Regions from separate parts of the Vibrio tritonius genome, predicted to be linked through region 1. Evidence: predicted binding sites of a transcription regulator. Region 1 holds the regulator's gene; each other region holds the start of a gene.

Region 1 (4,217 bases):
TTCCAGCAAACATGTAACCTTCCCCATGGACCGTTACAATAATCTGCGGCGTTTTAGGGTCTAGCTCCATCTTTGAACGCAGTCGACGAATCAATACATCGATCGTCCGATCATTTGGTGCATCAACCCGATGACTGATCATATCTAAAATTGCCTCGCGACTAAGAACTTGGTGTGGATTAGAGGTTAATGCCACGAGTAATTCGTACTCTGCTTTCGTCAATTTAATAGGCTCGCCATTGAGACTTAAAGCTCGGCGTTGTATATCAAACGACCATTCTCCAAAATGGAGAAGTTGATTGCTTGAATTAGTTTCGAGTGAACCAGAACGACAATTAGATACTCGCCAAGTTAAATTTTTCACTCTCGCTAATATTTCTCTTAGCTCAAACGGTCTTGCAATATAATCATCAGCTCCCATTTCCAAGCCAATAATTCTATCTATACTGTCTTCTCTACCATTAATGAGAATAATACCGACATCTGAATGACTGCGTAATTCACGAGTTAACATAAGGCTGTCATCAAATTGAAGATTGGTTTCCATCAGCACCAAATCAATAGCCTGCTGACGTAAAACCTCCCGCATTTCTGCGCCTGTATCCGCGACAGAAATCTGGTAGCCCTCTCGTTTAAAATAATCGACCAAAGTCACTCGGGTGTCTCTGTCGCTTTCTACGACTAATAAGTGATAACTCATAGACGTCACTTTATTCCGCTAAATTAAATCCCTATTCATTCTATTCATAGATGGTCACAATTCTAGAGTACATACTTAAAACCTGATGCTTTATTGATTCAAAACAAGCTTCGATAACATTTTGCTTTATTTGAACAATCGAAATAAAAGACTTTATTTCCATTTCTCAAAATTGTAAAAATTTGACTTCTTTTTTGTCACATTGTTACTCATTTATTTTCTGAATAAGGAAATAATATTCATTTCTATTCGTTAAGTTCATTTAATAAATTTAATGATTTTTATTAAACGTAATTGTGACCAAAACCGAGGTATAGATAACTGAGAGCCAGTTTATCTATTGGCCTTTATACTTTTATACCCAAATGACCTCAAGATGCAGACTTCAGAGCTTCATCAACGAGCACAGGTCAAGCTCAATGACGGCAGGAATGGTCATTCCCTTTCAACGTCATTGGGCGCAGAGATGGGCTTGTTGATGAGCTCCCAAAGGGCGAGTTGTATTCGCTTCTATGCTACGTTACCGATTTTCTACGTAGAATAACTAGGTATTCAAATCGGTGCCTTGCCTATGAGCGAATACATTCTCGCTGAAACAGCATCTTGAGGTTACTTGGGTATATCCTCAAGATGCTAAAACTAAAGCCGCGCCTTCACATTCACGTGGTCAATTAGAGCAAATTATGCGTGCATCCTCAGTCATCTAACGAGAAACTCTGCCCTTCTTACGTAACACAATGAGAAAACGCTTGATATCAAACTAAGATGAATTTTTCATTGCGGGCAGTTCGATAGCAGTCTAAAATCGATAGCGCAAACGATAATCTATAGAAATTTTACTTAAACCGCTGTTATGAAGCGGTTTTTGTGTTTTTACTACTTTTAAGCTTCACTAACATATCGAATCAACACCTGTTGAAGTGGTCAATACTGTAAATCTTTGTCCTTGTCAGCAGATATCGATGGGAACAACCAATGGCGACTATAAAAGATGTTGCACGCATTGCTGGCGTGTCAACCACCACTGTATCACACGTAATTAACAAAACCCGTTTCGTAGCCGAAGCAACACAAGAGAAAGTGTTGGCAGCGGTAAAAGAGCTCAACTATGCCCCTAGCGCGGTCGCTCGTAGTTTGAAATGCAACACGACTCGCACGATTGGTATGTTGGTGACTCAATCAACTAACCAGTTTTTCTCTGAAGTCATTGATGGTGTGGAAAGCTACTGCTATCGCCAAGGTTATACACTGATCTTGTGTAATACTGGCGGTATTTATGAAAAACAACGCGACTATGTTCGCATGCTGGCAGAAAAGCGCGTTGATGGCATTTTGGTGATGTGTTCAGACATGACTCCAGAACTAATGGAAATGCTCGAAGGTCACTCAGACATTCCAAAAGTCATTATGGACTGGGGTCTTGAGGATTCTCAAGCCGACACCATTATGGATAACTCAGAAGAAGGTGGCTACATTGCCACTAAACACCTCATCGATAATGGTCACAAAGACATCGCGTGTTTAAGCGGTCATTTTTCTAAAATGGCGTGTAGAGAACGCATTGTTGGTTTTCGTCGGGCAATGGCAGAAGCCAACCTGCCCGTCAATGAAGATTGGATTTTGGAAGGCAACTTCGAATGTGATACAGCCGTGCTCGCTGCAGATAAAATTCTTGCGATGGATCACAAACCAACCGCGGTATTCTGTTTTAACGACACCATGGCACTGGGTTTAATGAGTCGATTACAACAAAAAGGCGTGAAAGTGCCTGATGATATTTCTGTCGTAGGTTACGATAATATCGAGCTTTCTGAGTATTTCTCTCCACCACTGACGACCATTCACCAACCAAAACGTCGTGTGGGTAAAAATGCCTTTGAGATCCTACTAGAAAGGATCAAAAACAAAGCACATGATCGTCGCATTTTTGAGATGCACCCTGAACTTGTCGCACGAAATACCGTAAAAAAACTTTAATATCATAGTGTTACATTATATTTTCACTTTTGAGACACAATCTTATTGATGAAAATGTCGGTTATTAAAAATACAGTGATTTTTTGGACCGACATCACATTAGGCGAATTTTTTTGTGATTTATATTCAAGTTTAAGATTACTCTAGTGAACGAAATGTCACGTACAGGGCAAACCATCTGAAAAGGTGGGACGCAAAGCCTCCGGCCTAAACCCTTAGATGGTATTTTCTGGCTCTGGGTAGGTAGCGGGGTTACCGATGGCAAAAATGCATATAAGACGTTAACTTCTTACTGACACAATCTTTGCATTCTTTTGCTACATTCTCGGACCTGATTTTGGTGGCGTATTGTTAATACACCGAGACTAAAGGCATGGATAAACCAATATTAAAAGACTCAATGCGTCTGTTTGAAAACTTAGGACGCGTAAAATCTCGTTCAATGTTCGGCGGATTTGGAATTTTTGTTGACGACACAATGTTTGCATTGGTTGTTAATGACAAACTTCACATCCGAGCAGATGATAATTGTTCAGAAAAATACAAGCAGCAAGGCTTAGAACCTTACGTTTACAAAAAACGTGGTTTCCCAGTGGTTACTAAATACTTTGCTCTTCCAGACAACTTCTGGGAAGCCCCAGAAAAAATCCTGAAAGAAGCAAAAGAAGCTTTGGTTATTGCTAAGCAAGAGCGTAAAACTCAAGCTCAAGCAAAACCTAACCGATTGAAAGACTTACCTAATTTACGTCTAGCAACAGAACGTATGTTGCGTAAAGCAGGTATCGAATCGGTTGAAGAGCTTCATGAGAAAGGCTCTGTAGAAGCGTATAAAGCGATACAGCAGACTCACTCTAATGATGTAAGCATTGAACTTCTTTGGGCTCTAGAAGGCGCAATTGAAGGGAAGCATTGGTCAGTGATTCCTCAGAATCGCCGCGATGAGTTAATGCAACGCTTGTAGAAGATTAGCTAGTAAGAGTAACGAAAGCACTCACTTTAGTGGGTGCTTTTTTTTGCCTGTCATAAAAGTAGGCATTTTTTCGTCCATCAGTAGGACAACATTAGTCCGCATTCCATTTCAGCATTTTCTTAATGACAAATCACGTTACTATAGTGGTGCCCCCAAAATCCGAGACATAGTAATAACTGTACTGCGAGCCCAACTTCACATCCATATGCGTTGTTTGGTTTGGTGAACACTGACTATTTCATCATTAATTTTTCATTCATCATTAAAATGGAGTGACAATAGAAAAGCAGTGATTTAGTCATACCCAAGTCATCTCAAGATGCTGTTTTAGCGAATTGGTGATGGGTATATTTGTCGTTTAGTTTTGAATCTCACATATGTGTGATGTGCCAGCCTGAATTAGGTCATCACGCATGTGCTTAGGCGATGTAAGATAAGTCTAGGCCGATGAGAGGATATGTGATTACATCCATGAGACAACACCGCCGTACTCTGTTGTCTCATATACCCAAGTAACCTCAAGATGCTGTTTCAGCGAGAATGTATTCGCTCATAGGCAAGGCACCGATT
Region 2 (4,217 bases), 1.2 Mb from region 1:
GTGACGGAGAAAGGCGAAGCCCTTGCAACAGCGGTTCTTGACAGTATTGCGGATGTTCCGAGTTACTTGCAGAAGTAACAAAATCTGATTCAAAGAGAGGTCACCCAGGTGGCCTTTTTTATTGATGGTATTGAGAAAACAAAAAAGCCAGCTCGATGAGCTGGCTTTTCAATATGGTGGAGGGGGACGGATTCGAACCATCGAAGGCGGAGCCGGCAGATTTACAGTCTGCTCCCTTTGGCCACTCGGGAACCCCTCCAGGGGTTTTCCTATTCTTTATCAGAATAAGCTTGATTGAGGTTTTCCCAACACGTTCAATCAAGTTTTTCTCACAAGGAGAAGAATATGGTGGAGGGGGACGGATTCGAACCATCGAAGGCGGAGCCGGCAGATTTACAGTCTGCTCCCTTTGGCCACTCGGGAACCCCTCCAGGGTGTTTTCCTATTCTTTATCAGAATAAGCTTGATTGAGGTTTTCCCAACACGTTCAATCAAGTTTTTCTCACAAGGAGAAGAATATGGTGGAGGGGGACGGATTCGAACCATCGAAGGCGGAGCCGGCAGATTTACAGTCTGCTCCCTTTGGCCACTCGGGAACCCCTCCAGGGTATTTTTATACTTAATTGAAGTTTTCCCAACACGTTCAATCAAGTTTTTCTCACAAAGAGAAGAATATGGTGGAGGGGGACGGATTCGAACCATCGAAGGCGGAGCCGGCAGATTTACAGTCTGCTCCCTTTGGCCACTCGGGAACCCCTCCAGGGTATTTTTATACTTAAGTGATGTTTTCCCAACTCATCCCTCAAGTGCGGAGCGCATCATAGCAAACTGTTTGAAGCTGTAAACCCTTTTTTTATCATTTTGAATTGAATGCTGGCTTTTTGGACAAAGATGAGGGTAATTGACCGTTTTGTGTTGTTTCCTTGTGCCAAGGAGTTGTTTTATCTCATGGATTTAATGACGGCTATAAAGCGAAGTCAAATATCGACCTCGCTTTTTACATTACTCTTGGTTTTCTACCCAAATGGATGGGGGAAACCATCTGATTGATCGCGAGTTTAGTTATAGCGAACGGTATAGCGTGTCGGTTTGTGGTTCATGCCGAGCACCATATTGACAATGATTGCTCCAGCAACCGACAAAATAAGTAACCAAGGACTGACAAAGAAGAACGAAACGATAAGGATAGAACAATCGATCACAACCTGAGTTTTCCCAACCGAGATTCCCCATTTATCTTGAATGGCGAGGCACATAACATTAAAGCCACCCAAACTAGAACGATGCCGAAATAAAATAAGCATGCCTAGGCCCATGAAAAGACCTCCCGCCAGCGCACAATACACTTCGTTGACCACATCAAGGTGTATCAATTCGCGCAGTTGATCGGAAAATACGGAAACTAAAGCCCCAGCAATAATACTGTTGAGAGCAAAAGTACTGCCAAAGCGACGCCAAGCAAGAATATAGAACGGGATATTGGTGACAAAATAGAGCGTACCAAAGCTCCAAGACAACAGGTGGGTTAATAACAGAGCTAAACCTGCAGTGCCTCCGGTAAGGAGGTGAGCTGATTGCAGGAAAAATACGCCCTGAGCGGTAATAATTGAACCTGTTAAAATCGCAATCGCGTCTTCTTTGAGTGAGTGTTTTTCCATTTACATTGTGAATAATTGACCAGAATGGGGCGATAGTAATAAAAAGACGATATTTTCGGTAGATAGAGACGAGAAATTAGGGTAAACCTATGTAACGACCGTTTTACAGGGTGTAAAGCGAGAAATTGACACTTCATGCCCTTTCTGCCGAAACATCAGGGTTTATGAAACTGTTCGTCACTCATTATGAAAAAACTGCATAATAAATTCGTAAAAATGTTCTTTATGATACAGATCAAATTATGTAGAATGCGCGCCATTGCGGTGACGAAAACGTTTGCGTTTAGTCATTGTGCGGTTTTTTCCCCATACTTTCAGTTAATCTGAGTCAGGAGATACAGATGCTTAAGCGTGATATGAACATCGCTGATTACGATCCGGAGCTTTACGCTGCCATTCAGGAAGAAACTCTTCGTCAAGAAGAGCACATTGAACTTATTGCTTCTGAAAACTACACCAGCCCGCGTGTAATGGAAGCTCAAGGTTCTCAGCTTACCAACAAATATGCAGAAGGTTATCCTGGTAAACGTTACTACGGTGGCTGTGAGTATGTTGATAAAGCTGAAGCACTAGCGATTGACCGTGCTTGCCAACTGTTCGGTTGTGAATACGCTAACGTTCAACCACACTCTGGTTCACAAGCAAACAGTGCGGTATACATGGCTCTGTTGAACCCTGGTGATACTGTTCTAGGTATGAGCCTAGCTCACGGTGGTCACTTGACTCACGGTTCACCAGTAAACTTCTCAGGTAAACACTACAACGTTATTCCTTACGGCATCGATGAAGATGGTCAAATCAACTACGATGAAATGGAAGCGTTAGCAGTAAAACATCAGCCAAAAATGATCATTGGTGGTTTCTCTGCTTACTCACAAATCGTTGACTGGAAACGTATGCGTGAAATCGCGGACAAAGTAGGTGCTTACTTGTTCGTTGATATGGCTCACGTTGCGGGTCTAATTGCGGCTGGTGTATACCCAAGCCCAATCCCATTTGCTGACGTTGTAACGACGACAACTCACAAAACATTAGCTGGTCCACGCGGTGGTTTGATCCTGTCTAATGCTGGCGAAGAGATGTACAAAAAACTGAATTCAGCCGTGTTCCCTGGTGGTCAAGGTGGTCCTTTGATGCATGTTATCGCAGCAAAAGCGGTGGCATTCAAAGAAGCAATGGAACCTGAGTTCAAAGCTTACCAAGAACGTGTTGTTGCTAACGCAAAAGCGATGGTTGCTCAATTCCAAGAACGTGGTTACAAAATCGTGTCTAACAGCACTGAAAACCACCTGTTCCTTGTTGACCTGATCGACAAAAACATCACTGGTAAAGAAGCTGACGCAGCACTAGGCGCAGCAAACATCACAGTAAACAAAAACTCAGTGCCAAACGATCCGCGCAGCCCATTTGTGACTTCTGGTATCCGTGTTGGTACGCCATCAATCACTCGCCGTGGTTTTGGTATTGAAGATGCTAAAGACCTTGCTAACTGGATGTGTGATGTTCTCGATAACATCAACGATCAATCTGTGATCGATGCAACGAAACAGAAAGTATTGGATATTTGTAAACGCCTACCTGTTTACGCTTAATTGCCAACACTTTGTTGATAATCAAAAGGCCCGCATAACATGCGGGCCTTTATGTATCTGAATGTCTTTAATCTGACTACTGTTTGGGTTTGTCTAGCTACTTAGCCACGCTAAGTAGGGCGCCAGATTTACATTGGAACATGTAGTAGTTGCTGCTTTCAGAGAATTTTCCCAAGCCTTCACCAGAACAGTAATCGGCGTTGATATCACGCATAGTATCTAGAGTAGATTCGCTCTGTAATGAGAACTTAGCGCCATCCTCACAGACAATGCGTACTCGGCCATCATCACTCACTGAATACACTTTAACGCTGGTGTTACACAGTTCGAATGATGCTTCTTGGTAGTTATCTCTCTGCTCGTTAGATGCGCATCCAGCAAGAACACCAGACACCAAGATCGCGACGAGTCCCATTTTATTCATAATGGATTCCTTTACGTTGTTTTAGCCCAAGCCATAAACAGCGTATAAAACTTACAATCAAGCTGCAACTATAGACCGTTTATGGAATAAAAAAGCCGATATGGATTCCATATCGGCCCTTTATCATCGTTAGATGTATCGACTATTTTACTTCTATACCTTGTGCTTGCATATCGGCATGGTAAGAAGACCGTACAAATGGACCACAAGCCGCGTGTGTAAAGCCCAGTTCTAGTGCAATTTCTTTCAATTCGTCAAACTCTGCTGGCGGAACGTAACGGACAACCGGTAGATGGTGACGACTCGGTGCAAGATATTGGCCTAGGGTTAACATAGTAACGCCATGAGCTCGCAAATCTTTCAAGACTTCGATGATTTCTTCTTTAGTTTCACCAAGCCCCATCATGATCCCTGATTTCGTTGGGATATTAGGGTGTTGTTCTTTGAATTTTTGCAACAGTTCAAGAGACCACTTGTAGTTTGCACCAGGACGAGCCTTACGGTACAGACGTGGTGCTGTTTCTAAGTTGTGGTTAAACACAT
Region 3 (4,217 bases), 710 kb from region 1:
CCTGTGTGGCCTAAGCCTCTTCCAGAGATCATAGGAACATAGCCACCGCAGGCGGCAACCATAGGGCCTAACACTAACGATGTTAAATCACCCACGCCCCCTGTCGAGTGTTTATCCACCACAGGGCCATCAAACTGCATCGATGTCCAATCCAATACCATGCCAGAATCACGCATCGCACAAGTCAGCGCAATGCGCTCAGGCATGGTCATTTCTCGAAAATAGACCGCCATAGCAAAGGCTGCAATCTGACCTTCAGAAACGGTATTATTGGCGACACCTTGAATAAAGAACTGAATTTCTTCCGCACTCAAGGTCTCACCATCGCGCTTTTTGCGGATAATTTCTTGAATTAAAAACATAAGATATCCCTATTTACAGACCGGTTATATCGATAAACCAATAGATTGGCGAAGTATTTCCCTCGCCAAACGTTTGACTAGTACGCGGCAGGATCAGCCGTTTGATCTGTAACTTCTAGGGTATTCAATAGATTGGTTAGTAAGCTTGATGCACCAAAACGGTAATGACGACTATCAACCCAATCATTACCTAAAATTTCATCCGCCATTGCAAGATACGCTTGTGCATCTTCCGCAGTGCGAACACCACCAGCAGGTTTAAAACCAACGGTTTTAGCTACGCCCATATCACGAATCACTTCAAGCATCATACGTGCAGATTCTGGAGTGGCATTTACTGGAACTTTACCGGTTGATGTTTTGATAAAGTTAGCACCCGCTTCGATAGCGATACGAGAAGCCGCTTTAATTAACGCTTCTTCTTTTAACTCACCAGTTTCAATGATCACTTTCAATAACACATGCTCACCACAAGCGGCTTTACATTGTTTCACCAACTCAAAACCACAAGTTTCATCACCAGCAATAAGGGTACGGTAAGGGAATACCACATCCACTTCATCGGCACCGTAAGCGACAGCAGCTTTGGTTTCGGCAACAGCAATCTCAATATCATCATTACCGTGCGGGAAGTTGGTTACCGTCGCGATACGAATATCTGGCGTTCCCTGTTGTTTTAACGTCTTCTTAGCAATAGGAATAAAGCGAGGATAGATACAGATAGCGGCCGTGTTACCAACCGGGCTTTTCGCATCGTGACAAAGCTGGATCACTTTTTCATCTGTATCATTGTCATTTAGAGTGGTTAAATCCATCAATTTTAGTGCACGTAAAGCCGCCGCTTTTAAATCGCTCATTTCTATCTCCGATCAAAATAATTCATTAATTCATGCCAATACCTAAGGTACATCAGCACACAATGAACGGACTTGGTTCCTTGAAGAATCCCTCAGTGAGGAGATCGCTATCCCTAGCACCGCACAGTACCTAGTGGCCTGCAGTTTTCAGTCTAAACGTTATCATCCTGATAAACGCCTAAGCTATTCTGCTATTGAGTTCGTACTGTGTTCGCGCATACCTTAGCGCTCTTCAGTACTAATCCCTAGCAGTAAGACAAACGCAAACGGTTTGGATCTCAAAACCCTCGCGCTATCTTGGTTAGTTTCTATTACGACAAGCCTAGCATCGTGCTTTCGACATGTGTCGCTCCAGAATTCAGGGATTTTTCCATATCCCCAAAACTAAAAAACCCCGCAGCAATTACTTGCTACGGGGTGTTATTAGGCGGCGTCTATATAAATTAGCTCAACTAATTATAGAGACAAGAAGAAGCCAGCAATGGTAGCAGCCATCAAGTTAGATAGCGTACCAGCAGCTACTGCACGCATACCGAAACGTGCGATGTCGTGACGACGATTTGGAGCCAATGGACCAAGACCGCCAAGCAAAATTGCTACCGATGACAAGTTAGCGAAACCACATAGAGCGAATGAGATGATCGCTTGAGTTTTCTCGGTCATAGGTAAACCTGTCGTTGCAACAACATGGTTTGCCGCGTCTTTAACGTATGGTACGAAGTCTAGGTAAGCAACAAATTCGTTTACTACTAGTTTTTGACCAATGAAAGAACCCGCAACAGTTGCTTCACTCCATGGAACACCGATGAGGAATGCAACAGGAGAGAATACCCAGCCAAGAAGCATTTGTAGTGATAGGTCGCCCATACCGAACCAACCACCAACACCACCAAGGATACCGTTCACAAGAGCAATCAAACCAACGAATGCCAATAGCATCGCACCGATGTTCAGCGCAAGTTGCAGACCAGTTGCCGCACCGCTTGCCGCTGCATCAATTAGGTTTGCAGGTTTGTCTTCTTGGTCAGCAAGACCTTCTTCAAGAATGTTTTCGTTTGGTTTTTCAGTTTCTGGCTTGATGATTTTTGCGAACAAAAGACCACCAGGAGCCGCCATAAATGAAGCTGCTACCAAGTATTCAAGAGGCACACCCATTGATGAGTAACCAGCAAGAACACCACCAGCAACAGAAGCCAAGCCACCACACATTACTGCGAACAACTCAGATTGAGTCATACGTGAAATGAAAGGACGAACAACAAGAGGCGCTTCAGTTTGACCAACGAAAATGTTTGCAGCTGCAGATAATGATTCAGCACGAGAAGTGCCCAATGCTTTTTGTAGACCACCACCAAGAATGCGAATAACCCACTGCATCACACCTAGGTAGTAAAAAACAGAGATCAATGCAGAGAAGAAGATAACTGTTGGTAGAACTTGGAAAGCAAAGATGAAGCCAATGCCATCGACAGAGAAGTTCACCAAACTTCCAAATAGGAAGCCGATACCGTCTTTACCGTAATCGATAACGTGTTGTACGCCTGCTGAAAAACCAGCAAGTAGATCACGACCCCATGGTACGTATAAAACGAAACCACCGATAATAAATTGGATTACGAAAGCGAAACCCACGGTTCTTAAATTGATAGCTTTGCGGTTATCAGAAAGCAACACTGCAAACGCAATGAGAGCAATCATGCCGACTAGGCTCATAAACAGGCTCATAGTTTATGATTTCCTTCCAGGTTAGTAGTTGTGGTGATGGACACTGTATTAATTTCGGGCACGGATTATACGCACGACTTAATTAAAAGTAATGAGCCGCTCACGCTTTTATGAACAGATTTATCAGCGTACATCTCTATTTGAGAGTTTCATCACGGTAAAACTAAAAACCCCGCTCTGAACACACTAAAAAATCACATAAATTTAACATTATTTTTTCACAAAACTTGATCTAACAGCAACCGTTTGCGCTTGCAAGTAACCCACAAGATAACGATTACTTATCTTATCTTGACTACCTATTCGTGACTTTTCTATTTCAAACCTTAACCTCTTTACACCGTGAAACATGAGTGTCTCATCACACTCATTGGCACGTATTTTTCATACTTGCTCACTTGGATTGGGATAGATATGCCAAAAAGGTGAAGTGAGTCGTGCAAAACAAGTTAACTTTTTGGTTACTTTCTCACTCACACAACGCTTTCATCAAATCCTTTCTCATTGACGCAGTAAAAACTCATTATTCCCACATTGCACCATTTTAGTGAATATTGCACCACTTTGCGCCAAAGAAACGTTTGCATGAAATAAAGTCGTTCAGATCACCTTTTAAAACCATTAATGTTAAATTGAGTTACCAATACCAACAAATAATTAACAACCACAAAGAATAAACTCGTTTATTTAAGATAAAAATGTGACTTGATGTGAAGTAATCCACTTTTTTTTTCTAAGCAAACGATAAACTGAGTCGCTATTTGTACCTAACACGACTCCCCTAGAGGCTTCCCTAATTTGGGGCAAAGCTCAGGATTTAAGGTACCGTTTTTTTTTACTACATACGTTTTCAATTTGGATTGAAAACAGAGACAGTGGCATTGCAACATAGGGATTTAATTGTGAAAAAGTCCATTTTAAAACTCACAACACTTGCACTAGCAGTATCTTCTTTTAACGTATTAGCTGCAGCAAAACCTGCTGTCATCTATGACACCACAGGCAAATTTGATAAATCATTTAACGAAGCTGTTTACCAAAATGGCGTTAAAGTTATGAACGCGGAAGGCAACAAAGTTCGTGAATTCGAGCCACAAAATGAAGCTCAACGTGAACAAGGCTTACGTCGTCTAGCAAGTCGCGGTTTTACACCGATTGTCGCTGTTGGCTTTAATATGGTATCGGCAGTAGACAAAGTCGCTACTGAGTTTCCAAATATCCACTTCGTTGTTCTTGATTCAGTCGTAAACAAACCCAATGTGCAATCTATTAT

What was found. Region 1 encodes PurR, which represses purine synthesis genes. Its sites were predicted from a motif close to TNANGNAAACGTTTNCNTNA; they were not measured.
Region 2: glyA (serine hydroxymethyltransferase) is a predicted target of PurR. The motif match lies at 1,924-1,943, and genes of this name have one in related genera.
Region 3: JCM16456_RS02980 (NupC/NupG family nucleoside CNT transporter) is a predicted target of PurR. The motif match lies at 3,179-3,198, and genes of this name have one in related genera.

What each region holds. Positions count from the first base shown of each region.
Region 1 covers NZ_AP014635.1:1,355,385-1,359,601, reverse strand. Annotated here, with positions in the region: gene torR (two-component system response regulator TorR) at 1-700, opposite strand, end outside; gene JCM16456_RS23600 (hypothetical protein) at 1,077-1,244, shown strand; gene purR (HTH-type transcriptional repressor PurR) at 1,676-2,677, shown strand; cyclic di-GMP riboswitch class I at 2,836-2,937, shown strand; gene JCM16456_RS06125 (TfoX/Sxy family DNA transformation protein) at 3,051-3,638, shown strand.
Region 2 covers NZ_AP014635.1:2,531,085-2,535,301, reverse strand. Annotated here, with positions in the region: gene gmhB (D-glycero-beta-D-manno-heptose 1,7-bisphosphate 7-phosphatase) at 1-78, shown strand, start outside; tRNA gene JCM16456_RS11215 (tRNA-Tyr) at 175-259, opposite strand; tRNA gene JCM16456_RS11210 (tRNA-Tyr) at 347-431, opposite strand; tRNA gene JCM16456_RS11205 (tRNA-Tyr) at 520-604, opposite strand; tRNA gene JCM16456_RS11200 (tRNA-Tyr) at 676-760, opposite strand; gene JCM16456_RS11195 (YitT family protein) at 1,059-1,658, opposite strand; gene glyA (serine hydroxymethyltransferase) at 2,000-3,250, shown strand; gene JCM16456_RS11185 (hypothetical protein) at 3,348-3,674, opposite strand; gene lipA (lipoyl synthase) at 3,817-4,217, opposite strand, start outside.
Region 3 covers NZ_AP014635.1:642,774-646,990, reverse strand. Annotated here, with positions in the region: gene deoA (thymidine phosphorylase) at 1-362, opposite strand, end outside; gene deoC (deoxyribose-phosphate aldolase) at 440-1,219, opposite strand; gene JCM16456_RS02980 (NupC/NupG family nucleoside CNT transporter) at 1,676-2,944, opposite strand; gene JCM16456_RS02975 (BMP family lipoprotein) at 3,847-4,217, shown strand, end outside.